One region of the Blautia sp. LMAG:36 genome, then DNA from elsewhere that is predicted to be linked to it. Evidence: predicted binding sites of a transcription regulator. Region 1 holds the regulator's gene; the other holds the start of a gene.
The links. Region 1 encodes Rex, which represses fermentation and respiration genes when NADH is low (regulators of the CRP and FNR family bind a similar motif). Its sites were predicted from a motif close to ATTGTTAANTANTTAACAAT; they were not measured.
Positions count from the first base shown of each region.

Region 2: a site for Rex is predicted at 4,868-4,887, ahead of CCC17_RS12635 (CoB--CoM heterodisulfide reductase iron-sulfur subunit B family protein). Genes of this name have one in related genera too.

Region 1 is NZ_NALB01000010.1:168,602-180,514, forward strand. Features, by position in the region: gene CCC17_RS13245 (cobyrinate a,c-diamide synthase) at 1-532, shown strand, start outside; gene cbiB (adenosylcobinamide-phosphate synthase CbiB) at 519-1,496, shown strand; gene cobD (threonine-phosphate decarboxylase CobD) at 1,524-2,576, shown strand; gene CCC17_RS13260 (cobyric acid synthase) at 2,561-4,081, shown strand; gene CCC17_RS13265 (precorrin-8X methylmutase) at 4,084-4,725, shown strand; gene pdxR (MocR-like pyridoxine biosynthesis transcription factor PdxR) at 4,722-6,038, opposite strand; gene CCC17_RS13275 (pyridoxamine kinase) at 6,131-6,997, shown strand; gene CCC17_RS13280 (ABC-F family ATP-binding cassette domain-containing protein) at 7,028-8,944, opposite strand; gene CCC17_RS13285 (redox-sensing transcriptional repressor Rex) at 9,159-9,806, shown strand; gene CCC17_RS13290 (NAD(P)H-hydrate dehydratase) at 9,868-11,385, shown strand; gene alr (alanine racemase) at 11,382-11,913, shown strand, end outside.
Region 2 is NZ_NALB01000010.1:30,726-42,638, forward strand. Features, by position in the region: gene CCC17_RS12615 (3-isopropylmalate dehydratase large subunit) at 1-1,026, shown strand, start outside; gene CCC17_RS12620 (LeuD/DmdB family oxidoreductase small subunit) at 1,162-1,653, shown strand; gene CCC17_RS12625 (3-isopropylmalate dehydratase large subunit) at 1,675-2,919, shown strand; gene CCC17_RS12630 (L,D-transpeptidase family protein) at 3,135-4,574, shown strand; gene CCC17_RS12635 (CoB--CoM heterodisulfide reductase iron-sulfur subunit B family protein) at 4,950-5,744, shown strand; gene CCC17_RS12640 (4Fe-4S dicluster domain-containing protein) at 5,741-6,130, shown strand; gene CCC17_RS12645 (CoB--CoM heterodisulfide reductase iron-sulfur subunit A family protein) at 6,135-8,123, shown strand; gene CCC17_RS12650 (hydrogenase iron-sulfur subunit) at 8,114-8,557, shown strand; gene CCC17_RS12655 (4Fe-4S dicluster domain-containing protein) at 8,545-9,519, shown strand; gene CCC17_RS12660 (4Fe-4S dicluster domain-containing protein) at 9,523-10,560, shown strand; gene CCC17_RS12665 (FAD/NAD(P)-binding protein) at 10,553-11,407, shown strand; gene CCC17_RS12670 (2Fe-2S iron-sulfur cluster-binding protein) at 11,677-11,913, shown strand, end outside.

The DNA.
Region 1 (11,913 bases):
CAGAGAGCTTCCGGAGGATCTGGACGGGCTTCTTTTAAGCGGCGGTTACCCGGAATTAAACGGGGAGGCGCTGGAAGAAAATCAGGAAATGTGCACCCGGATCCGGGAAGTTATCCTGGACGGAATGCCTTGTCTGGCAGAATGTGGCGGATTCATGTATCTTCATCAGGAGATGGAGGATATGGAAGGAAAGCAGCGCAGAGTCTGCGGGGTGATCCCTGGAAGGGCTTACCGCACACCGAAGCTGAACCGGTTCGGCTATATCACCCTTACGGAAAAACAGGATACCGGACTTGGTGAGATCCCGGCTCATGAATTCCATTACTTTGATTCTACAGATTGCGGAGAGGATTTTCATGCGGCAAAGCCGGCATCTAAAAGAGGATGGGATTGTATCCATGACCAGGGCAGGCTGATGGCAGGATTTCCGCATCTTTATTATTACGGAAATCCCAGGGTTCCGGCACGCTTTCTGAAGAACGCACTGGAATATAAGAAAGAACGGAGGCAGAAAAAAGATGCTGAAATATAGTCTTCCTGCACTGGTCATAGGATTTGTGCTGGATCTTCTGATCGGAGATCCCAGATGGCTTTATCATCCGATCTGTGTCATCGGCAATCTGATTGCAGTGCTGGAAAAGGTGATCCGGAAGATTTTTCCGAAAAATCACGGCGGTGAGCTGACAGGAGGCTTTCTGATCGTAGTGCTTGTCTGTCTGTTCAGCGGCGGGGTGCCGCTTCTGGTGCTTTATTATCTTTACCGGTATCTGCCGGTGGCCGGATTTGTGCTGGAGGTTTTCTGGTGCTATCAGCTTCTTGCCACCCGTTCCCTGAAGGATGAGAGTATGAAGGTTTATGACCGGCTGAAAAACGGAACTCTGGACGAGGCACGCTATGCGGTGTCCATGATCGTAGGCCGTGATACCAGAGAACTTACGGAAACTGGCGTGACAAAGGCTGCCGTGGAAACTGTTGCGGAAAATGCATCCGACGGCGTGATCGCCCCCATGCTATATATGGCTATCGGTGGGGTGCCGCTGATGTTTTTGTACAAGGGTATCAATACCATGGATTCCATGCTTGGATATAAAAATGACAAATATCTTTATTTCGGCCGTATTGCGGCAAAGCTGGATGATGTGGCCAATTATATCCCTGCCAGGATCTCCGGATGGCTGATGGTGGCAGGAACTGTTTTTACAGGAATGGATACAAAAAATGCGGCAAAGATCTACAAACGTGACCGGAGGAATCATGCAAGCCCCAATTCAGCCCAGACAGAGGCTGCCATGGCCGGAGCGCTGGATGTACAGCTTGCGGGAAATGCATATTATTTCGGGAAATTATATGAAAAACCCACGATCGGGGATCCGATCCGCCCGGTGGAGCCGGAGGATATCAAAAGAGCTAACCGGCTGATGTACGCGGCATCCATACTGGGGGTGGTTGTATTTGGACTGTTCAGTGCGGGGATCCGGTTCGGGTTATTAAGGTAACAATAAATACAGACAGGAGAATGACCAATGACAAAACACATACATGGAGGAGACGTATATAAACATAAAGACTGCCTGGATTTTTCGGCAAATCTGAATCCTTTGGGAACACCGGAAAGTGTGAAGCAGGCCATTATCCACAGTCTGGATCATATTGCACAGTATCCTCAGGTGGGATGCGGCGTTCTCAGGGAAAGGATCGCAGAATCGGAAGGGGTAAAAGCGGAAGAGGTAATATGCGGTAACGGAGCGGCAGAAGTGATCTTTACGCTTTGTCATGCAGTAAAGCCAAAGCGGGCTCTGATCCCGGCGCCTACTTTTGCGGAATACGGACAGGCTCTGGCCAGCACTGGCTGTGAGCTGGAATATTACATGCTGACGGAAAATGACGGTTTTGTGCTCAGTGAAGCATATCTGGATATCCTCCATAAGGGACTGGATATGGCTTTCTTATGTAACCCCAACAATCCTACCGGCATGCTGATCCCCCACAGGCTTCTGAAAAGGATCCTGGAAAAATGCAGAAAGCTGGATATCCTGCTGGTGGTAGATGAATGTTTCCTTGATTTTGTAAAGGAGCCGGAAGAGTATTCTCTGAAGCGTTCTCTTTCCGGGTTCAATAATCTTTTTATCCTGAAAGCATTTACAAAAAGATATGCCATGGCCGGGGTGCGGCTGGGCTATGGCCTTTGTTCTGACAGAAAGCTGATAGAAAGGATGGAGCTCTGCGTTCAGCCATGGAATGTTTCCACCATGGCCCAGGCAGCCGGGCTCCAGGCACTTACAGAGACGGAATATGTAGAGGAGGGAAGACAGCTTGTTTTTCGGGAGGCACAGTGGCTGAAGGATGAGCTGGTCCGCATTGGGTATAAAGTATTTCCGTCGGAAGCAAATTATATTTTCTTTAAAGGACCGGAGGAGCTCTTTGACTTCTGTCTGCGCAAGCGGATCCTGATCCGTGACTGCAGCAATTATCCGGGTCTTACAAAGGGGTATTACCGGATCGCGGTAAAGCGCCATGAAGAAAATGTAAAACTGATCGAAGTACTTGAGGGAGGTATATTATGGCAAAAGCAATAATGGTACAGGGAACCATGTCCAATGCCGGAAAAAGCCTGCTGGCTGCGGGACTTTGCAGGATCTTTAAGCAGGATGGGTATCGTGTGGCTCCTTTTAAATCACAAAATATGGCACTGAATTCCTTTATCACAGAGGATGGTCTTGAGATGGGACGGGCCCAGGTCATGCAGGCAGAGGCAGCCGGGATCCGACCGTCTGTCCTGATGAATCCCATCCTTCTGAAGCCTACCAATGATGTAGGCTCCCAGGTGATCGTTAACGGAGAAGTTCTTGGAACCATGAGTGCCAGGGATTATTTCAAATATAAGAAGACCCTGGTTCCGGATGTGATGAAGGCGTACAACGCTCTTGCAGCGGAAAACGATATCATTGTCATCGAAGGTGCGGGAAGTCCTGCCGAGATCAATCTCAAGGATGAGGATATTGTAAATATGGGTATGGCAAAGATGGCCAAGGCACCGGTCCTTCTTGTGGGAGATATTGACCGTGGAGGTGTTTTTGCCCAGCTGATCGGTACGGTAGAGCTTCTGGAGGACGATGAGAAGGCTATGGTAAAGGGGCTGATCATCAACAAATTCCGCGGAGATAAGACTATTCTGGACCCTGGTGTTGTCATGCTTGAGGAAAGAAGCGGGATCCCGGTGGTGGGTGTGGCGCCTTATCTGGATATCCAGGTGGAGGATGAGGACAGCCTGACGGAACGTTTTGACCGGAAGCAGGAAGCCGGTGTCATTGATATCGCAGTGGTCCGTACACCAAGGATCTCTAACTTTACGGATTTTAATCCTTTTGAGAGCATTCCCGGAGTTTCTCTCCGCTATGTAAAACACCCGAGAGATCTTCACTCTCCGGACATGATCATCCTTCCTGGAACCAAGAACACCATGGGTGATCTGATCTGGATGCGGGAAAGCGGAATGGAAGCAGCAGTTCTCAAGGAAGCCTCCAGAGGCAAGCTGATCTTTGGTGTCTGCGGTGGCTATCAGATGCTGGGTGAAACCTTAAGCGACCCTCATGGAGTTGAAAATGGCGGTTCCATGAAAGGAATGGGACTTCTTCCCATGGAAACGGTATTTGCCGAAAAGAAAACCAGGACCAGGGTGCAGGGGCATTTCGGTCAGCTGTCCGGTGTGTTTGCTCCTCTTTCCGGTGCGGAGATCGAGGGCTATGAGATCCATATGGGCGAAAGCATCCTGAAGGACAATGCAGGAACAGCCACGAAGATCACAGACAGCGTCAGCGGTAAGAAAAAAGAAGAGGGTGCTTTTGCGGGAAATGTGTGCGGAACCTATATCCACGGCGTTTTCGATAAGGAAGCATCTGCAGAGGCGATCATCCGCGTGATCGGCGAGAAAAAAGGTATTGATGTGGAAAATATGACAGGCGTGGATTTTGCGGCATTTAAGGAACAGCAGTATGATATTCTGGCTGCAGAGTTGCGGAAGCATCTGGATATGAAAAAAATCTATGAGATACTGGAAAACGGGATTACGGAGGAAGAATAGAAATGAAAGTTGAGCTTGAAAATGTAAAACCCATGGAGATTGAAAAAAGAAGCTTTGAGATCATCACAGAAGAGCTGGGGGATACTCCCCTGATCCCGGGAACAGAGCTGATCGTAAAACGCTGCATCCACACAAGCGCAGATTTTGATTATGCAAAAAATCTCTGCTTCTCGGAGGGTGCAGTGGAGATGGCCATGGACGCCATCCGCAACGGTGCCTGCATCGTCACAGATACCCAGATGGCAAAGGCCGGGATCAACAAGCGTGCACTTGCCCGCTACGGCGGTGAGGCTTACTGTTTCATGTCCGATGAGGATGTGGCTGCCCTTGCAAAAAAGAACGGGACTACCAGAGCCACAGCCAGCATGGACAAGGCCGCAGAGATGGATAAAAAGCTGATCTTTGCCATTGGAAACGCACCTACCGCACTGGTACGTCTTTATGAGCTTATTGAGAACGGAAAGCTTTCTCCTGAGCTGATCATCGGTGTGCCGGTAGGCTTTGTGAATGTTGTGCAGTCCAAGGAGCTGATCATGCACGCAGATGTGCCTTATATTGTGGCAAAAGGACGCAAGGGTGGAAGCAACATCGCTGCGTGCATTGTAAATGCCCTGCTCTACATGATCGATAACCGGAGAGATTAGGAGCCGGTAACCTCCTTCAGAAGCTGACAGGCAGGCAGAAAATCCTTGGATGGAATGGAGGAGCAGGAGAGGACCAAGGTGACCTCGGCTCCGTTTTCTCTGAGAACCTCCAGTCCCAGACCATGGTTCCGGGCTCTGTCTGTCAGTTCACTGCCTGTGAGAGAACAGGGGAGAGTAAGGGCAAGGCTGGTTCCTGCGGCTCCTGTTTGGATCTGGCAGTCCTGGCCGAAGGTTTCCCGGACAGCCTGGGAAAGAGCCTTCAGCTTCTGGGAATAAAGGCGGCGGAGCTTTCTTGTCTGGGAAGCCAGATGCCCGTCGCGGATAAACTGGCAGAGTGCGATCTGTTCTGCCTTGGAAGCAGTCTGATTATAAAAGGCTGCTTTTTTTGTATATTTTTCCCGGAGAGAGCGTGGCAATACCATGAAGCTGACACGGATGGAGGGCAGCAGTAGCCTGGAAAAGGAACCGATATAGACAACGTTTTCACCACCTGCAAGACCGAAAAGTGAAGGCGTCGGTTTCTGGAAATAAACAAATTCGTTTTCGAAATCATCCTCAATGATCAGATGGTCATCGATCTCCGCATGACGGATCAGCTCCAGGCGTCGTTTTACCGGCATGATCTCGCCCCATTTCGTCATGTGAGCAGGAGAAACATAGATCACATCGCAGCTTTTGTCCCGGTAATGGACATCAAAGCCGTAATCCTGAAAGATGGTGCTGCATGTGGTGAAGGACGGTGTGGGGAACGAAACGGTTTTCCGTTCATGGATCAGAGGGCAGAGGATCTGGAGAAGGGGCTGGAGACCGGCCCCTACTACAATGTCATCCGGGGAGCAGATCACATTTCTGCGTTCCCGGATATAGTCTGCGAGAACCTCCCGGAAATCGCTTTCACCCTGGGGTTCGCCATAAGAAAGCATACGGTCGCCCTGGCGGAGGGCACTTTTGATGTAACGCTGCCACAGATCAAAACGGAAGCTTTCCCGGTCAACACCGGAAGAGGCAAAATCATAAAGGCAGGGCGTGATATCCTTATCCTGTTTTTCGGGGGTAAGCAGATGCTGCTTGGAAGCAATGCCGGTGACATAATAGCCGCTCTGTGCCCTGGCGATGATATAGCCGTCTGCTGCCAGCAGAAGATAGGCATTTTCGATGGTGGTACGGCTCAGCTTCAGCTCCTGGGCGCATTTGCGGAGGGAGGGCATTTTGCTTCCGGGAAGGAGACGGCCTTCCAGGATCAGCTTCCGATAATAGTGGTAAACCTCCAGATAAAGGTGTTCTTTTTTGTGTTCTGCAGATATATTTAACATAAGTATGATGATTTCCTTCCAAAAATGATTGCGTAAACCTGACAGTTCATTCTATAATATTACAGAAAAAAACTCAAGACTGGAGAATTACCATGAAAAAAATAGCAGTGATCAATGATCTTTCCGGGCTGGGGAAATGTTCACTGACAGCAGCGATCCCGGTGATCTCGGTGATGGGAGTCCAGGCGTGTCCACTTCCCACCGCTGTTTTAAGCAACCAGACCGGTTATGAAAGTTATTTCTGTGAGGATTTCACAGAGCATATGGAACCATATATGGAGCAGTGGAAAAAAAGAGGATTTTTCCCGGATGGGATCTATACAGGATTTCTTTCTGATGATAAGCAGGCAGACAGGATCCTGAAATTTATGGATGCGTTTGCAGGAAAGGATACTTTGATCCTTACAGATCCGGTGATGGGGGATGACGGCGCGGTTTATCCGATCTATACAGAAGAACTCCGCAGCCGGTTCTGCGAACTGACACGTCGTTCCTATGTGATCACACCGAACCTTACGGAAGCCCTCCTTCTTCTCTACGGAAAAGAAAAAATGGAGGAGATCTGGAATAAACTGCAAAAGGTATCAGAGGCCCGGCGGATGGAAGAAATCCGGGAGATCGGGTGCGGACTTGCCCGGAAATTTTCACTTCCTGCCGTTGTGATCACTGGAGTGGATCACAGGGAGGAGGGGCAGCCTCTGAAAATGGGGAATCTTGTCCTGGAAAACGGAAACAGCTCCTGGGTATTTGCAGAGAAATCCGGCGGAAGCTATTCCGGGACAGGAGATCTTTTTGCATCCGTGCTCAGTGCAGGGCTGGTAAAAAGATATTCCATGAAAACCTGTGCAGAGCTGGCCGTGGACTTTATCTCGGCATCGATCCGGGATGCGGTGGAGGAAGGAACAGACCGTAACGATGGTGTATGCTTTGAACAGCATCTCGGCATGCTGCTTCCATAAAAACATAAGGGGATAAAAAAGAGCTGACCGTCAGGCCAGCTCTTCCCATTTTTCATAAAGCTCTTCCAGTTCTTCAGCGATGGCTGCTTTTTCGCGGCTCAGCTTTGTACATTCCGCTACATTGGTGCAGACATCCGGAAGGACCATAGTCTCGTCGATCTCGCTGTCTCTTGTTTCCAGCTCTTCGATACGGGCTTCGACTTTTTTCAGCTCGGCTTCCCGTTTTCGTTTCTTTGCCTGTTCTTCCTTCATCTGCTGCCAGGAAAGCTTGTTCTCGGAAACCGCTTTTTCTTCGGCAGGTGCCTCCGGAGAAGTGCTTCCCGGTGCATAGGTACTGGTCAGCTCCTCCTTCTTTTCCAGATAGTAATCATAATCACCGATGTAATTTACCACTGCCTGGTTTGTCAGCTCCATGATCCTGGTCGCAGTCTGATTGATAAAGTAACGGTCATGGGATACATAAAGGACTGTACCGGTGTAGCTGACCAGTGCTTCCTCCAGGATCTCCTTGGAGGCAATATCCAGATGGTTGGTAGGCTCGTCAAGGATCAGGAAGTTGGCTTCGGAAAGCATCAGCTTTGCAAGGGAAACACGGCCTCTTTCTCCACCGGAAAGTGCGGAGATCTCCTTGAAAACATCATCTCCGGTAAAGAGAAATGCGGCAAGCATATTTCGGATCTCGGTCTCTGTGAGAGTCGGATAAGTATCGGAGATCTCCTGGAAAATCGTCTTGTCCATATGCAGAACATGATGTTCCTGATCGTAATAACCGATCTGAACCTTGGAACCAAGGGAAAATTTGCCGGCATCTGCCTCAATAAGACCGTTGATGATCTTTAGCATGGTGGTCTTTCCGGTTCCGTTGTTTCCGATCAGTGCCACACGCTCGCCGCGTTTGATATCAAAGGAGATATCGGAGAACAGGGTCTGTCCCGGAAAGGCCTTGGAAAGCGCTTCCACGTGGAGCACATCGTTTCCGCTTAACACCCGTGGTTCCAGCGAGATACGCATCCGGTCCTGGAGCTCAAGAGGCTTTTCGATCCTCTGTACACGGTCCAGCATTTTTTCACGGCTTTCCGCACGCTTGATGGATTTTTCACGGTTAAAGGATTTCAGCTTGGCGATAACGGCTTCCTGATGCTTGATATCCCGCTGCTGATTTAAGTATGCCTTGTACTGTGCGTCGCGAAGCTGAGCCTTCTTGAGAGCATAGGCAGAGTAGTTGCCGCTGTATACGCGGGTCTGTCCGGCTTCGATCTCAATGACCTTGGTGACTACCTTATCCAGAAAATAACGGTCATGGGAGACGATAAAAACAGCTCCCGGATAATTCAGAAGATAAGTTTCCAGCCAGGAGATGCTTTCCATATCCAGGTGATTGGTTGGCTCATCCAGAAGCAGGATATCCGGCTTGGAAAGAAGCATCTTGCCCAGCGCCACGCGGGTTTTCTGACCGCCGGAAAGAGTTTCGATCTGCTTGTCATAATCTTCCTCCGTGAAGCCGAGACCCTTTAAGACACCGGTCAGCTCACTTTTGTAAGCGTATCCGTTCTCCAGCTCAAACTGATGGGTCAGGCGGGTATAGGTTTCCATCAGACGGTTCAGCTCATCACCGGTCACCGTGTTCATTTCCTGTTCCATATTGCGGATACGGCGTTCCATATCGATGATGTGCTGCTTGGTGGTAAGAAGCTCCTCGTAGATGGTATGATGTCCGTGGATATCCTGGTACTGGGCAAGATAGCCGATATTTTTATCCCGGGCAAGCACCACGGTACCGGAATCAGCAGAAAGCTCCTGCATGATGATCCGCAGCAGTGTGGTCTTTCCTGCACCGTTGCATCCGATCAGAGCAGCCTTTTCACGGTCTTCAATGTGAAAGGATGCATCATTTAAAATTACTTTTTCGCCAAAGGCCTTGCATATATTCTGACATGATAAAATCATAAAAACTGTCCTCCTGTATAAAGAATCACCCCTGTTTATGCCTGAACAGGGAAAAATCCTCCACCTATTATAACGGAAACTGCCGGGATTTCAAAGAAAAAATCAATTATTAGAAAAATTATAAAGAAATTTGTACAGAATAGACAACTTTAATTGACAGGAAAATGTCAATTCGTTATAATTAACCTAGTGTAAGGTAAGGAGGAAAACTATCGTGGAGACAAAACAAATCTCGAAAGCGGTGATTAAGCGTCTGCCACGCTATTACCGCTACTTAGGAGAGCTGATGGAAGATAATGTAGAACGTATTTCTTCCAATGAGTTAAGTAAGAAGATGCATACCACAGCTTCTCAGATCCGTCAGGATCTTAATAATTTCGGCGGTTTTGGGCAGCAGGGGTATGGCTATAATGTACACTATCTTTATACAGAGATCGGTAAGATCCTGGGACTGGATACCGTTCATCCGATGATCATCCTGGGTGCCGGTAATCTGGGACAGGCACTTGCCAATTATGTGGATTTTGAGAAGCGCGGGTTCAGGCTGGTTGGTATCTTTGACGTAAATCCTGTGCTTGAGGGCATCGCAGTCCGTGGACTTGAGATCCAGATGCTCAGTGAGCTTCCGTTTTTCCTGAGAGAGAATAACGTGGAGATCGCGATCCTGACACTTCCCAAGAATAAAGCCAAGGAAATGGCAGATATTCTGGTGGAGAACGGGATCAAGGCAATCTGGAATTTTGCACATCTTGATCTTGAGACACCGGATGATGTGATCGTAGAGAACGTTCATCTTTCCGAGAGTCTGATGACACTGTCTTATAATCTCAGCAAATACAGGCAGGAACATGTGGATAAGTAAGAATTGTTAAGCTGCCGGAAACGGCAGCTTTCTCTATGACAGAGGGGAGGCAGAAGACAGAATGAAGAAGCTTGTTACCTGCAAAGAAATGAAGGATCTGGACTCCACAACGATCCGTGAGATCGGAGTTCCCTCCGAGGTTCTGATGGAGCGGGCGGCACTGAAGGTGGTAGAGGAAACAGAAAAGTATCTCCAGAAGGACGAAAGGATCCTGGTAGTCTGCGGAAGCGGAAACAATGGCGGTGACGGTATCGCAGTTGCCAGATTGTTCCATCTGAAGGGAATCCGGGTAGAGTTTTATATGGTCGGAAACAAAGATAAAATGACCAGAGAGACAGCTCTTCAGTATAAGATCGCTTCCGGTTATCGTGTCCCGGAGGTGAATAACCCGCAGTGGAGTGAATATACTACTATAGTAGATGCCGTGTTTGGGGTAGGCCTGACGCGTCCGATCGAGGGGCATTATGCTGATATCATCCATGAGATGAACAGTGCGAGGGCCAAAAAGATCGCAGTTGACATCCCGTCAGGAGTGAACGGAGATACTGGCCTGGAAATGGGAATTGCCTTCAGCGCCGATCTGACTGTCACATTTGCCTACCGGAAAAGAGGTCTTTGCTTTTATCCGGGAAGACTGTATGCAGGAAGGATCGTTACCGCCGATATCGGGATCTATGAGCAGGAAGCTGTGACTGCATCTGCCGCCTGTCTGGAAAATAAAGATCTGAAGCTGTTTCCGGAACGTGATCCCGGCGGAAACAAGGGTACCTTCGGAAAAGTGCTCTTTGTGACCGGAAGTGAGGGAATGTGCGGAGCCGCTTATTTAAGCGCCAGTGCAGCACTTCGTGCCGGTGCGGGAATGGTAAAGATCCAGACTGTGGAAGCCAACAGGATCCCACTGCAGATACTCCTTCCAGAGGCTATGGTCTGCAGCCGCTTTGATCAGGAATCCAATGAACAGCTTCTATCCTGGTGTGATGTGATCGTGATCGGACCGGGACTTGGAACATCAGTGGCCAGCCGTGAGAGAGAACAGTGGTTTCTCACGGCGGCTGCCCGGGAGAAAAAGCCGCTGATCCTGGATGCGGACGGCCTGAACCTTCTGGCTGCACATCCACAGTGGTATCAGTATCTGGGAGAGCATGTAGTCCTGACACCGCATATCGGAGAAATGAGCCGGCTCAGTGGCAGAACGATCCAGGAGATCCAGCATGAGATCGCAGATACTGCACTGAAATGTGCTGCGGAAACAGGCTCTGTGTGCGTATTGAAGGATGCATGTACGGTGATCGCAGATGAGAAAGGACAGATGTATCTGAATCTTTCCGGTAATTCCGGAATGGCAACTGCAGGAAGCGGAGATGTGCTTTCCGGGATTCTGGCAGCAGTGTTATGTATGTATCTGAAAACGGAGGAACAGCCTCCCATGGTTTTAAAGGCCGCGTTAGGTGTTTATCTTCACGGACTTTGCGGTGATCTTGCAGCCGCTGAAAAAGGAAAGCGCAGTATGCTGGCAGGAGATATCATAGAATATCTGCCCAAGGCATTAGCTATAGGTGAAGAGGAGTCGGGATTATGAAAAAATACGAGAGAGTAAAAGCACTGGTATCACTGGATGCCATTGCCCACAATTTTGAGGAAATGCATAAAAATGTCAAAGAAGGGACAAAGATCATCGCTGTGATCAAGGCAGACGGTTATGGCCATGGTGCCAGAGCTATTGCCCGTCTGATCCAGGACTATGACTATATCTGGGGATTTGCAACAGCTACTGCAGAGGAGGCACTGGAGCTTCGGCATGCAGGGATCACCAAGCCTGTCCTGATCCTTGGCCTTGTATTTGAGGAATATTATGAGGAGCTTGCAGCCAATGATATTCGGATCACCATATCGGATCTTAATACAGCGGCAGAATATGCAAAAGCAGGTGCACGCATTGGAAAAAATGTACATATTCATCTGGCTCTGGATACGGGAATGACAAGGATCGGATATGCGGATATTCCGGAAAATGCAGTAAAGATCGAAAAAATCTCAAAAATCCCGAATCTGGTGATCGAGGGAATGTTTACCCATTTTGCCAGGGCGGATGAGACCGACCGTTCTC
Region 2 (11,913 bases), 140 kb from region 1:
ACAGCGGCATCCCAGAAAAAGATGAGAGATTTTGCAAGAGAAAATAATATTGATTTCTGGGAAGGAAAGGGTGTCTGCCACCAGATCATGATCGAGAATTATGTCCGTCCGGGACAGCTGATCTTCGGTGCTGACAGCCATACCTGTTCCTACGGAGCACTTGGTGCTTTCGGTACCGGTGTAGGATGCACAGATTTCCTTTACGGAATGGTGACCGGAACATCCTGGGTCATGGTTCCGGAAACCGTAAAATTTAACCTGACAGGGAAGCTTCCTGAGGGTGTTTACGCAAGAGATCTGATCCTTACCATTATCGGTGAGATCGGGGCAAACGGCTGCAACTATCAGGCAATGGAGTTTACCGGTGAGGGCGCCAGAACCTTAAGCATCAGCGACCGTATGGCACTTTGCAACATGGCTGTTGAGGCTGGTGCGAAGACAGGAATCTTTGAGGCTGATGATAAAGCTCTGGAATATCTGAAAGAGCATGGACGTGAGCCAAAAGCGGTATATCATAGCGATCCGGATGCTGTTTACGCAAGAGAGTATACCTTTGATCTTTCAAAAGTCCGTCCGGTTGTAGCGAAGCCAGACTTTGTTGACAATGTGGTTCCGGCTGAGGAAACCTGCGGCATCAAGATCAACGAAGCGTTCCTTGGCTCCTGCAATAACGGCCGTATTGAAGACCTCCGTGTAGGCGCAGAGGTGATCAAAGGCAAAAAAGTTGCAGAGGGAGTTCGTTTCCTGGTTGTTCCTGCAAGCCAGACCATTTATCGTCAGGCATTAAAGGAGGGGCTTATCGATATCTTCATGGAAGCAGGGGCTATTGTTATGAACCCGAACTGCAGTGTATGCTGGGGAAGCTGCCAGGGTGTTATCGGCGAGAATGAGGTTCTGATCAGCACAGGAACCCGTAATTTCAAGGGACGTGCAGGGCATCCGAGCTCCAAGGTTTACCTGGGATCTGCGGCAACAGTTACTGCATCTGCCGTTGCAGGTGAGATCGCAACTGCTGACAGAGTATAAGAGTTTCAGAAAAGATTTAAATAATATATTCAGAAATTATCAGAGGATGATCCGTTTCGGCGTGGGTTCTTATAACAGAGCAGACAGAAAACATTTGCCTGATGATACGGAACGGAATAAACAGGAGATATACATATGGAAGCATTTACAGGAAAAGTGTGGGTACTTGGTGATGATATTGATACGGATATCATTATCCCGACGGAGTACCTTGCACTGAAAACCATTGACGATATGAAACAGTACGGATTCAGCCCCCTTCGTCCGGAGCTGGCCGGACAGATCCAAAAGGGCGACATTATTGTAGCAGGAAAGAACTTCGGATGCGGATCCTCCAGAGAGCAGGCACCGGAGATCATCAAGGCACTGGGTGTGCAGTGTGTCATTGCGAAATCTTTTGCCCGGATCTTTTTCCGCAACTCCATTAACAACGGCCTTCTTCTTATTGAGCAGCCGGATCTTCATGACAATGTAAAAGAGGGAGATCAGGTTACGGTAGTAATGAATGAGCATGTAGAGCACAATGGAAAACAGTACCCGATCGCTTCTCTTCCGGAGAATCTGATGGATATCATCCAGGCTGGCGGACTGGTAAAAGCCATGCGTAAGCTGAACGGCCTGGACTAAAAAACGGAGAGGAGAGAAATAATGGGCGAGACGATCATTGAAAAAATTATCAGACATAATACAGGCAAGGCAGTAAAACCTGGTGATATCGTGACGGTCAATGTGGACAGAGTGATGATCCATGATATCTTTATTCCGTTTGTAGCGGAAAAATTTGAGGAGATGGGCTTTCAGAAGCTGTGGGATCCGGACAAGGTTGTTCTGATCTATGACCATCTTGTACCGGCAAGTCAGCAGGATGATACCAGACATTTCCATGTGGGAGATGCTTTTGCAGCTAAATATGGCATGAAAAACGTACACAGAAGTGACGGTATCTGTCATCAGCTTATGACTGAGGCAGGTTATGTTAAACCCGGTAATATTGTATTTGGCACAGACAGCCATACCACGACTTATGGATGTGTCGGTGCGTTTTCTTCCGGCATCGGTTACACAGAGATGGCCAGCATCTTGGGAACAGGAACCATGTGGATCAAGGTTCCGGAAACCATAAAGGTTGTGATCGACGGAGAACTTCCGGAGAATGTCATGTCCAAGGATATCATCCTCCGCCTGATCGGTGACCTTCGTGCAGATGGAGCTACTTACCGTGCTCTGGAATTTTGCGGAAGCACCATTGAAAATATGTCTGTGGCAAGCCGTATGACTATGGCGAATATGGCAATTGAGGCCGGTGCGAAATGTGCACTTTTCACACCGGATGAGAAGACAGCTGCTTACTGCAACGTAGAGCTTGATGATTATCAGAAGAGTCTTGTGGGAGATGAGGATGCTGTCTACATGAAGACCATAAGTTATAAAGCAGAGGATTTTGTGCCGGTAATGGCATGTCCGTCTCAGGTGGACAAGATCCGTGATGTCAGTGAGCTTCAGGGTGAGACCATCGACCAGGTATTCATCGGTTCCTGTACCAACGGACGTCTGGAGGATCTTATGGCGGCAGCAGAGGTGCTGAAGGGCAAAAAGGTTGCAGACTTTGTAAAGCTGATCGTGACTCCTGCCAGCCGCAAAATTTACCGTCAGGCTATTGAGCTTGGCATTCTGGATACTCTTGCGGAAGCAGGGGCTATCATTACACATCCGGGTTGCGGACTTTGCTGCGGAAGGACCGGCGGAATCCTGACAGACGGTGAAAAGGTCGTGGCAACCAACAATCGTAATTTCCTGGGACGTATGGGAACTTCCAAGGTTCAGATCTATCTGGCATCTCCGAAAACAGCAGCAGCCTGTGCCGTTGCAGGCAAGATCGTAATGCCGGAATAAGAAGCAGAAGATTCTGAGAGAAATACTGTTGCCAGAAACAGATAAAGAAACGTATGAGAAAGACAGATTTTCGCAGAGGCGTCAGTCTGTCTTTTTTTACCGGATCAGAAGGATCCGGGATAAGTCATTTTTACAGAAAATGGGATTTATTGTATTATAATAACAGCCAGTGTGACAACATAACATATATTACATAAGACTCGAGGGATAAGGGTATGGAGAAAAGATCAACCATCAGTAAAAAGACACTGAAGATCATACTTGGGATCTGCATTGGCGTAACGATCCTGGCAGTGGCAGGGTTATTTGTCTATACATACTTGGCAGATCACAATACGCTGGGACGGAAGATTTCCATATGGGGAGTGGATGTTTCCGGACTGGATGCAAAGCAGGCAGAAGAAAAGATCACTGCGGAATTTGCAGATCGTCCGGTATCCTTTCAGGAAAATGATCAGGAAGTTTACAGTACTACTTTGAAAGAGCTGGGCTACAGTCTCAATGAAGAAGCCCTTCTGAGTAAGCTTACAGAAATTCAGAAACAGCGGGAAGAGAGCCGGAAGCTTTTTCCAAAGGAAGAAAATATAGAACCGGAATGTCAGATCGAGGAAGATGAGGAGCAGGAAAAGCAGGCTCTCGATCTTTCAAATTTCGGTACGGAAGAAAGAAAAGCTTCTGTTGATGCAGCCATTCAGTACAATAAGGAGAAAAAAGAATTCACCCTTGTGAAACAGGTACAGGGGACGGAAATCGATCCGGATAAGCTGGAGACTACCGTGGACACAAATCTGAACGCAGCATTTGATACGGCTCTGCTTGGGGATACCATCACAGTACCGATCAACAAGCATGTGTATGTAAGCCCGACGGTCACTGTAACAGAGGATATGAAAAATAAGATTACAGACCTGAACAGCCAGCTGAAGAAATACCGCAGCAGTACAGTAACTTATACATTCGGAAGTGAAACGGCTGTTCTGGATTCCGATACGATCACATCCTGGCTGAAGGCTGAGGGGGAGACGCTGACTTTGGATGAAAAAGCCATTAAAGCCTACATCAGTGAGCTTGCCAATAAATACAATACCATTTATGTTCCCCGCACCTTTCATACATCTACGGGAACGGATGTGACCATTGAGGGAAATGAGTACGGATACCGGATCGATCAGGACGGAGAATATGCTCAGCTTCTGGAAGACCTGAAAAGTGGTACTGCTGTAACAAGAGAGCCTGTTTACAGCAAAAAAGGATACCAGAGAAACGGAACAGACGATCTGGCAGGCAGTTACATAGAGGTCAGTCTGGATGCACAGCATTTGTGGCTGTATAAGGACGGAAGCCTTGTGACGGAAACAGATATTGTCAGCGGTAAGCCGGTGAAGGGGCGTGAAACATATCGTGGTGCATGGCCGATCGCCTACAAGGCGAGTCCCTTTAACCTTACCAGCAATGAATATGGTTACGATGTAAAGGTTAATTACTGGATGCCTTTTGTCTACGGACAGGGACTTCATGATGCGTCCTGGCAATCATCCTTTGGCGGGAACCGTTATAAAACCAACGGAAGCCACGGCTGCATCAATCTGCCTAAGGATCAGGCAGCACTGATCTATAACACCATTGATGCAGGTTATCCGATCATTATTTACTGATAGGAGCAAAAAAGCTTCGGAGAGATCCGGAGCTTTTTTTATGCCCGAAAATGAAAATTATCATGGAAGCAGGATCGTAAATGATAAGGTTTTTCAAAAGTACGTTAAAAAAAACACAAAAAAATATCGAAAAAGCCTTGTCGAAACAGAAATAACATGATATGATGATTTCGGAAATCGAGCTAATACACTTCTTAATTGCGGAGGAAGAGTGTTTTTCTCTTTTATTTGGGTGCAAATTGATAAAAAAACTCAAATAAGTGTTAGTTGAGATTTCATTTTTTTATTCATGTATCGTTAAAAAAAAGACAATATATGAACAAGAATATCTACTATAAACGTCAGATTTTAGACTAAGAAAGGATAATGAAAGGTATGAAGTACAGTTATTATCCGGGTTGCACCCTGAGAACAAAGGCCAAAGATCTGGATGAGTATGCCAGAGCCAGTGCCACAGCCCTTGGGTTTGAGCTTGAGGAGATCGAGGACTGGCAGTGTTGTGGTGGTGTTTATCCGCTTGGCACAGACGAGATCGCCACAAAGCTTTCTTCCGTCCGTGCGTTAAACCAGGCAAAAGAAAAAGGCCAGGATCTGGTGACGATCTGTTCAGCCTGTCATCATGTGATCAAGCGTGTCAATGATGATATGAAAAATGTGGAAGATATCCGGACCAGAGCCAACAATTATATGCAGTTGGAAGCTCCCTATGAAGGAGAGACAACCGTTCTCCATTATCTGGAGGTTCTCCGGGACAGAGTCGGTTTTGATAAACTGAAAGAAAAAGTAGTAAATCCTTTTACCGGAAAGAAGATCGGAGCCTATTACGGATGTCTGCTTCTGAGACCTGGAAAGATCATGGCATTTGATGATCCGGAAAATCCAAGGATCATGGAGGATTTTATCCGTGCCCTTGGCGCTGAGCCTGTGATCTATCCTTACAGAAATGAATGCTGTGGAGGATATATATCCCTGAAAGAAAAAGAAATGTCACAGAATATGTGTGAAAAGATTGAAGAAAGCGCAGCAGGCTTTGGCGCAGATATGCTGATCACTGCCTGTCCGCTCTGCAAATACAATCTGAATAAAAATTCCGGAAATAAAATGCCGGTTTACTATTTTACAGAGCTTCTGGCAGAAGCCCTTGGCGTCAAAGAGGAGGTGGCAAAATGAGAGATAACCATTCTGCTGCGGAAAAAATAAAGGAGATCAGCGGGACCAATCCTCTGAAATGTATGAAGTGTGGCAAATGCTCTGCTACCTGCCCATCCTTTGACGAGATGGATATCAAGCCTCATCAGTTTGTGTCCTACGTGATCAATGAAAATATCGAAGCACTTGTAAATTCAGCATCCCTGTGGAAATGTCTTTCCTGTTTTGCCTGTGTGGAGCGCTGTCCGCGAGACGTAAAACCCGGAAAGATCATTGACGGGGCAAGACAGCTGGTTGTTCGGGAAAAAGGCGGAGACTATCTTTCACCAAATGAAATTCCGGAGCTTCTTGATCCGGAGCTTCCTCAGCAGCTGCTTGTAAGTGCGTTCAGAAGATACAGGAGGTGAGAAAGTGCAGAGAATCGGTGTATTTGTCTGCCATTGCGGAAGTAATATTGCCGCTACGGTAGACGTGAAAAAGGTTGTGGAGATCATTGCAAAAGAGCCAGGAGTTGTCCATGCAGAAGATTATCAGTATATGTGTTCCGAAGCAGGACAGTCCAGGATCCAGGAAGCCATCCGTGAAAAAAATCTCACAGGAGTGGTTGTCTGTTCCTGTTCTCCGCGTATGCATGAGGCAACTTTCCGTAAAGCAGCGGAAAAGGCCGGCCTGAATCCATACATGGTGGAGATCGCAAATATCCGTGAGCACTGTTCCTGGATCCACAAGGATATGCAGGAGGCTACGGAGAAGGCCGTGATCCTTGCAAGAGCAGCAGTAGCAAAAGTCAATTTAAATGCTCCTCTTCAGCCGGGAGAAAGCCAGGTTACAAAGAGAGCCCTGATCATCGGAGGCGGTATCGCCGGAATCCAGACGGCTCTTGATATTGCCGATGCAGGCTATGAAGTTGATATTGTGGAAAAAACACCAAGTATCGGCGGAAGAATGTCACAGCTTGACAAAACCTTCCCTACTCTGGATTGCTCCGCATGTATCCTTACTCCAAAAATGGTGGAGGCTGCAGCTCACGAAAAGATCAATATCTATACATACAGTGAAGTAGAAAAAGTTGCAGGTTTTGTAGGAGATTTTACTGTTGATATCCGCAAAAAAGCGCGAAGTGTCAACATGGACAAATGTACAGGCTGTGGAGTCTGCCAGGAAAAATGTCCTTCCAAAAAGATTCCCAATGAGTTCAACAGAGGGCTGAACAACCGGTCAGCTATCTATACTCCGTTTGCACAGGCGATTCCAAATGTTCCTGTGATCGACAGAGAGCATTGCCTGAAATTTAAGACAGGCAAATGTGGTGTCTGCTCCAAAGTATGTCAGGCAGGAGCCATTGATTACGATCAGCAGGATGAGATCGTAACACAGAAATACGGAGCGATCGTTGTGGCAACCGGATTTGATACCATCAAGCTTGACAAATATGATGAATATGCATACAGCCAGAGCAAGGATGTGATCACATCTCTGGAGCTGGAGCGTATCATGAATGCTGCAGGACCTACAAAAGGACATCTTGAGCGCCTCTCCGATGGAAAAGCACCGAAGGAGATCGTATTTATCCAGTGTGTTGGAAGCCGTTGCTCCGATGACCGTGGAAAGCCATACTGTTCCAAGATCTGCTGTATGTACACAGCTAAGCATGCCATGCTGATCCGTGATAAATATCCGGATACCAATGTGACGGTATTTTATATTGATGTCCGTACACCTGGTAAAAACTTCGATGAGTTTTACAGAAGAGCAGTTGAGCAGTATAACGTAAACTACATCAAAGGTCAGGTAGGAAAAGTAATTCCGCAGCCGGATGGAACACTTCTTGTTCAGGGCTCGGATCTTCTTGATAATAAGCAGATCTTCAAGAAAGCAGATATGGTAGTTCTTGCAACAGCCATTGAGCCAAATCCGGATGTACGTAAGATCGCTACCATGCTTACTGCAAGTATTGACACCAACAATTTCCTTACAGAAGCCCATGCAAAGCTTCGTCCTGTAGAATCACCGACAGCAGGAATTTTCCTTTCCGGTGTATGCCAGGGACCAAAGGATATCCCGGAGACAGTTGCCCAGGCAGGAGCTGCGGCCGTAAAGGCCATAGGACTTCTTGCAAAGGACAAGCTGACAACCAATCCATGTACGGCAAAATCCGACGAGCTTCTCTGTAACGGATGCTCTACCTGTGCAAATGTATGTCCTTACGGAGCGATTTCCTATGAGGAGAAACAGGTCAACGATCACGGTATCCGTGAGACAAGAAGAGTTGCGGTTGTCAATACAGCACTTTGCCAGGGCTGCGGTGCCTGCACAGTAGCCTGCCCGTCAGGAGCCATGGACCTTCAGGGCTTCTCCAACAGACAGATTATCGCGGAGGTGGATGCAATATGTCGATAGAAACAAAGGAAGAATTCAGACCAAAGATCGTGGCATTCTGCTGTAACTGGTGCAGCTACGCCGGAGCAGACCTTGCCGGAAGCAGCCGTTTGAGCTATCCGGCGGATGTAAAGATCATCCGTGTTCCATGTTCCTGCCGTGTCAATCCCATGTTCATCCTCCGTGCCTTTGAAAAAGGAGCCGATGGTGTGATCATGTGCGGATGCCATCCGGGAGATTGCCATTACAGTACCGGAAACTATTATGCAAGAAGACGTATGACACTTCTGTTTTCAATGCTGGATTATATTGGGGTGGAAAACGGAAGAACACGTGTGGAATGGGTATCTGCCGCAGAAGGCGTGAAATTTTCACAGACTATGAATGAGTTTGTTGAGAAGATCCATTCACTTGGTAAAAACGTGAGATTGGAGGATATAAGATGCAGGAGCTGATAAAACGTGCAAAAGAACTGCTTGCAGATGGCACGGTAGTCCGGGTTCTTGGGTGGAAAGCCGGAGATCTTGCCTTTAATCCGGAACCAGCCTATTTTGAAACACCGGAATCTCTGGAGGATTTTGTCTATGATGGATTCTGCGGTGCCAATTTAAGCAAATATATGATCGAAGCTTCCAAGCTGGAAGGAAAAACCATGGTCTGTCTGAAGCCCTGCGATACATATAGCTTTAACCAGCTTTTGAAAGAGCATCGTGTAGACAGAGAAAAAGCCTATATCGTAGGTGTTGGCTGTAAAGGAAAGCTGGATATTGAAAAGATCCGCAAAATGGGGATCAAGGGTATCCGGGGAATTTCCGGAGCAGAGATTACCGGAGATGCAGAGACATTGACTGTGGATACTGTTTACGGAGAAAAAACCTGTGCATACAAAGATGCCATGCTGGAACGCTGCCATGTATGTAAAGGAAAAGAGCATAAAATTTACGATGAACTGATTGGTGAGTCAAAGGAGACAAAGGACGCTGACCGTTTCGCAGAAGTTGAGCGGATCGAGGCAATGAGTCCGGAAGAAAAATTTGCATTCTGGCAGAGCGAGCTGAGTAAATGTATCCGCTGTAATGCCTGCCGTAATGTATGTCCGGCCTGCAGCTGCCGCAAATGTGTTTTTGACAGCAACAAGTTCGACAGCGCCCAGAAGGCAAATGTGGATTCCTTTGAGGAAAAGATGTTCCATGTGATCCGTGCCTTCCATGTAGCCGGAAGATGTACGGACTGTGGCGAGTGCAGCAGAGTCTGCCCGCAGGGAATTCCCCTTCATCTGTTTAACCGTAAGTTTATCAAGGATATTGATGCGTTTTACGGTGAGTATCAGGCAGGCGAGGATGCGGAGTCAAAGGGTCCGCTTACCAGCTTTACCTTTGATGATGTAGAGCCAGGGATCGTGGCAGAAAGGGGATAATGTATGTATAAGATCGCAGTAGAAAATCTGCCGGCATTATTCCGGAAAATTGCCGCAGACCAGGAATTATATTTACCGGTAAAGGTAAGTGAGCAGGTGAACTTCAAGGCATGGAGCGAGGATGCAGAAGTTTCCCTTGAAACACTGAAAACCGTGAAATCACCGAAGGATGCTTTCTTTCCGCAGAGTGAAAATCTCTATGCCTGTAAAAAGGACGGAAAAAATATCAGCATTGAGCCTCAGGCGCTGAAAGACCAGAATTTTGTCGTATTTGGAATGAGAGCCTGTGATGTACAGGGCGTGAAAGTTCTCGACAATGTGTTCCTTGGGGATCCGGTGGATACTTTTTACCAGGCAAGAAGAGAACATGGAACTATCGTAGCTCTTGCCTGTCATGAACCGGAGGAAAGCTGCTTCTGTAAAGTATTTGGCATTGATGCTGCAGATCCGGAAGCAGATGTTGCAGCCTGGATCATCGAGGGAGAACTTTTCTGGAAGCCTCTCACAGAAAAAGGAAATGCTCTGACAGAAGCTGTGAAGGAGCTTTTGGCAGATGCTGATGAGACAAAGGTAGAAGAGGAGAAGAAGGCAATCCGTGGTATTATCGAGCTTCTTCCATATACACATCTTTCACTGGAAGGATGGGCGCAGGAAGAATACATGGACCGTTTCAATTCTCCTGTATGGGAGAAACTGTACAAGCCTTGTCTTGCCTGCGGAACCTGTACCTTCGTATGTCCGACCTGTCAGTGCTATGACATTAAGGATTACGATACAGGGCACGGTGTTCACCGTTACCGCTGCTGGGATTCCTGCATGTACTCTGATTTTACCATGATGGCTCACGGAAACAACCGTACCAGCCAGATGCAGAGATTCCGTCAGAGATTTATGCATAAGCTTGTTTATTATCCGTTAAATAATGACGGCATGTTCTCCTGTGTTGGCTGCGGCCGCTGCGTGGAGAAATGTCCGGAATCTTTAAATATCGTAAAAGTCATCAAGGCCTTTGAAACACAGGGAGGTGAAAAGAATGAGTGAATGTACCTGTCATAAAAATTATACACTGGATACGCTGATCCCCAAGGTTGGCGTGATCACAGATATCCGTCAGGAGACACCGGATGTAAAAACCTTCCGTGTGGAAGCTCCGGAGGGTGGAAAGCTTTTCGAGCATATGCCAGGACAGTGTGCCATGGTCTGTGCACCAGGCGTCAGTGAAGGTATGTTTTCCATTACTTCTTCTCCGACTGTAAAGGATTATCAGGAATTCAGCATCAAAAAATGCGGATCCCTTACCGATTATCTCCACAGCCTTCAGGTTGGAGATGAGATCGCAGTCCGCGGACCATACGGAAATCATTTTCCGGTGGAAGATAAGTTAAAGGGAAAAAATCTCCTGTTCATCGCAGGTGGAATCGGTCTGGCACCTCTTCGTTCCGTGATCAATTATGTGCTGGATAACCGTGAGGATTACGGAACAGTAGATATTCTCTATGGTTCCCGTTCCGCAGATGATCTGGTGCAGCTTAAGGAAATCCAGGAAGTATGGATGAAAACAGAAGGTGTAAATGTATATCTTACCATTGACCGTGAGCAGGAAGGCTGGGACGGTCATGTAGGATTTGTTCCGAATTATCTGAAGGAGATTGGTTTTGATACCAATAAGACCGCTCTGGTCTGCGGCCCGCCGATCATGATCAAATTCGTTCTGGCAGGACTGGAAGAGCTGGGCTTCTCCAGAGATCAGGTATATACCACACTGGAGCTTCGTATGAAATGCGGTGTCGGAAAATGCGGCCGCTGCAACATCGGAGACAAATACGTCTGCAAAGACGGCCCAGTATTCCGATGTGATGAGGTGGATGAATTACCTAATGAGTACTAAGTTATAGATTGCACCTTAAGAAACTTTCAAATATATGCGCTGGTTATAGCCAGTACACAGCCATGTGGAACAGCCATCTCGCTAAGATGCCCATTTTAGGAGCGATTTTAGCGGCGCTGAAATCCAGTACTTACGAAGACTTAGGAGTGAAGGCTCTCCTGAACTCCTTAGTCGCAGTTAGTACTTAGTTCAGCAGAGCGTTGCGACGGGCACGTGTGAGATGGCTGTTCCACATGGCGTACGATTTGGATAAAAGAAAGGACACCAACATGGAAAATAATATGGTAAACGTATATTTTTTCGGTAAAAAATACAGCGTTCCCGGTGATCTGACCATTATGACAGCTATGGAATATGCCGGTTACACATTAAAAAGAGGATGCGGCTGCAGACACGGATTCTGCGGTGCCTGTGCGACCATCTACAGGATCAAGGGACAGAATGAGCTGAAAACCTGTCTCGCCTGTCAGACACAGGTGCAGGAGGGAATGTATGTGGCAAGTATC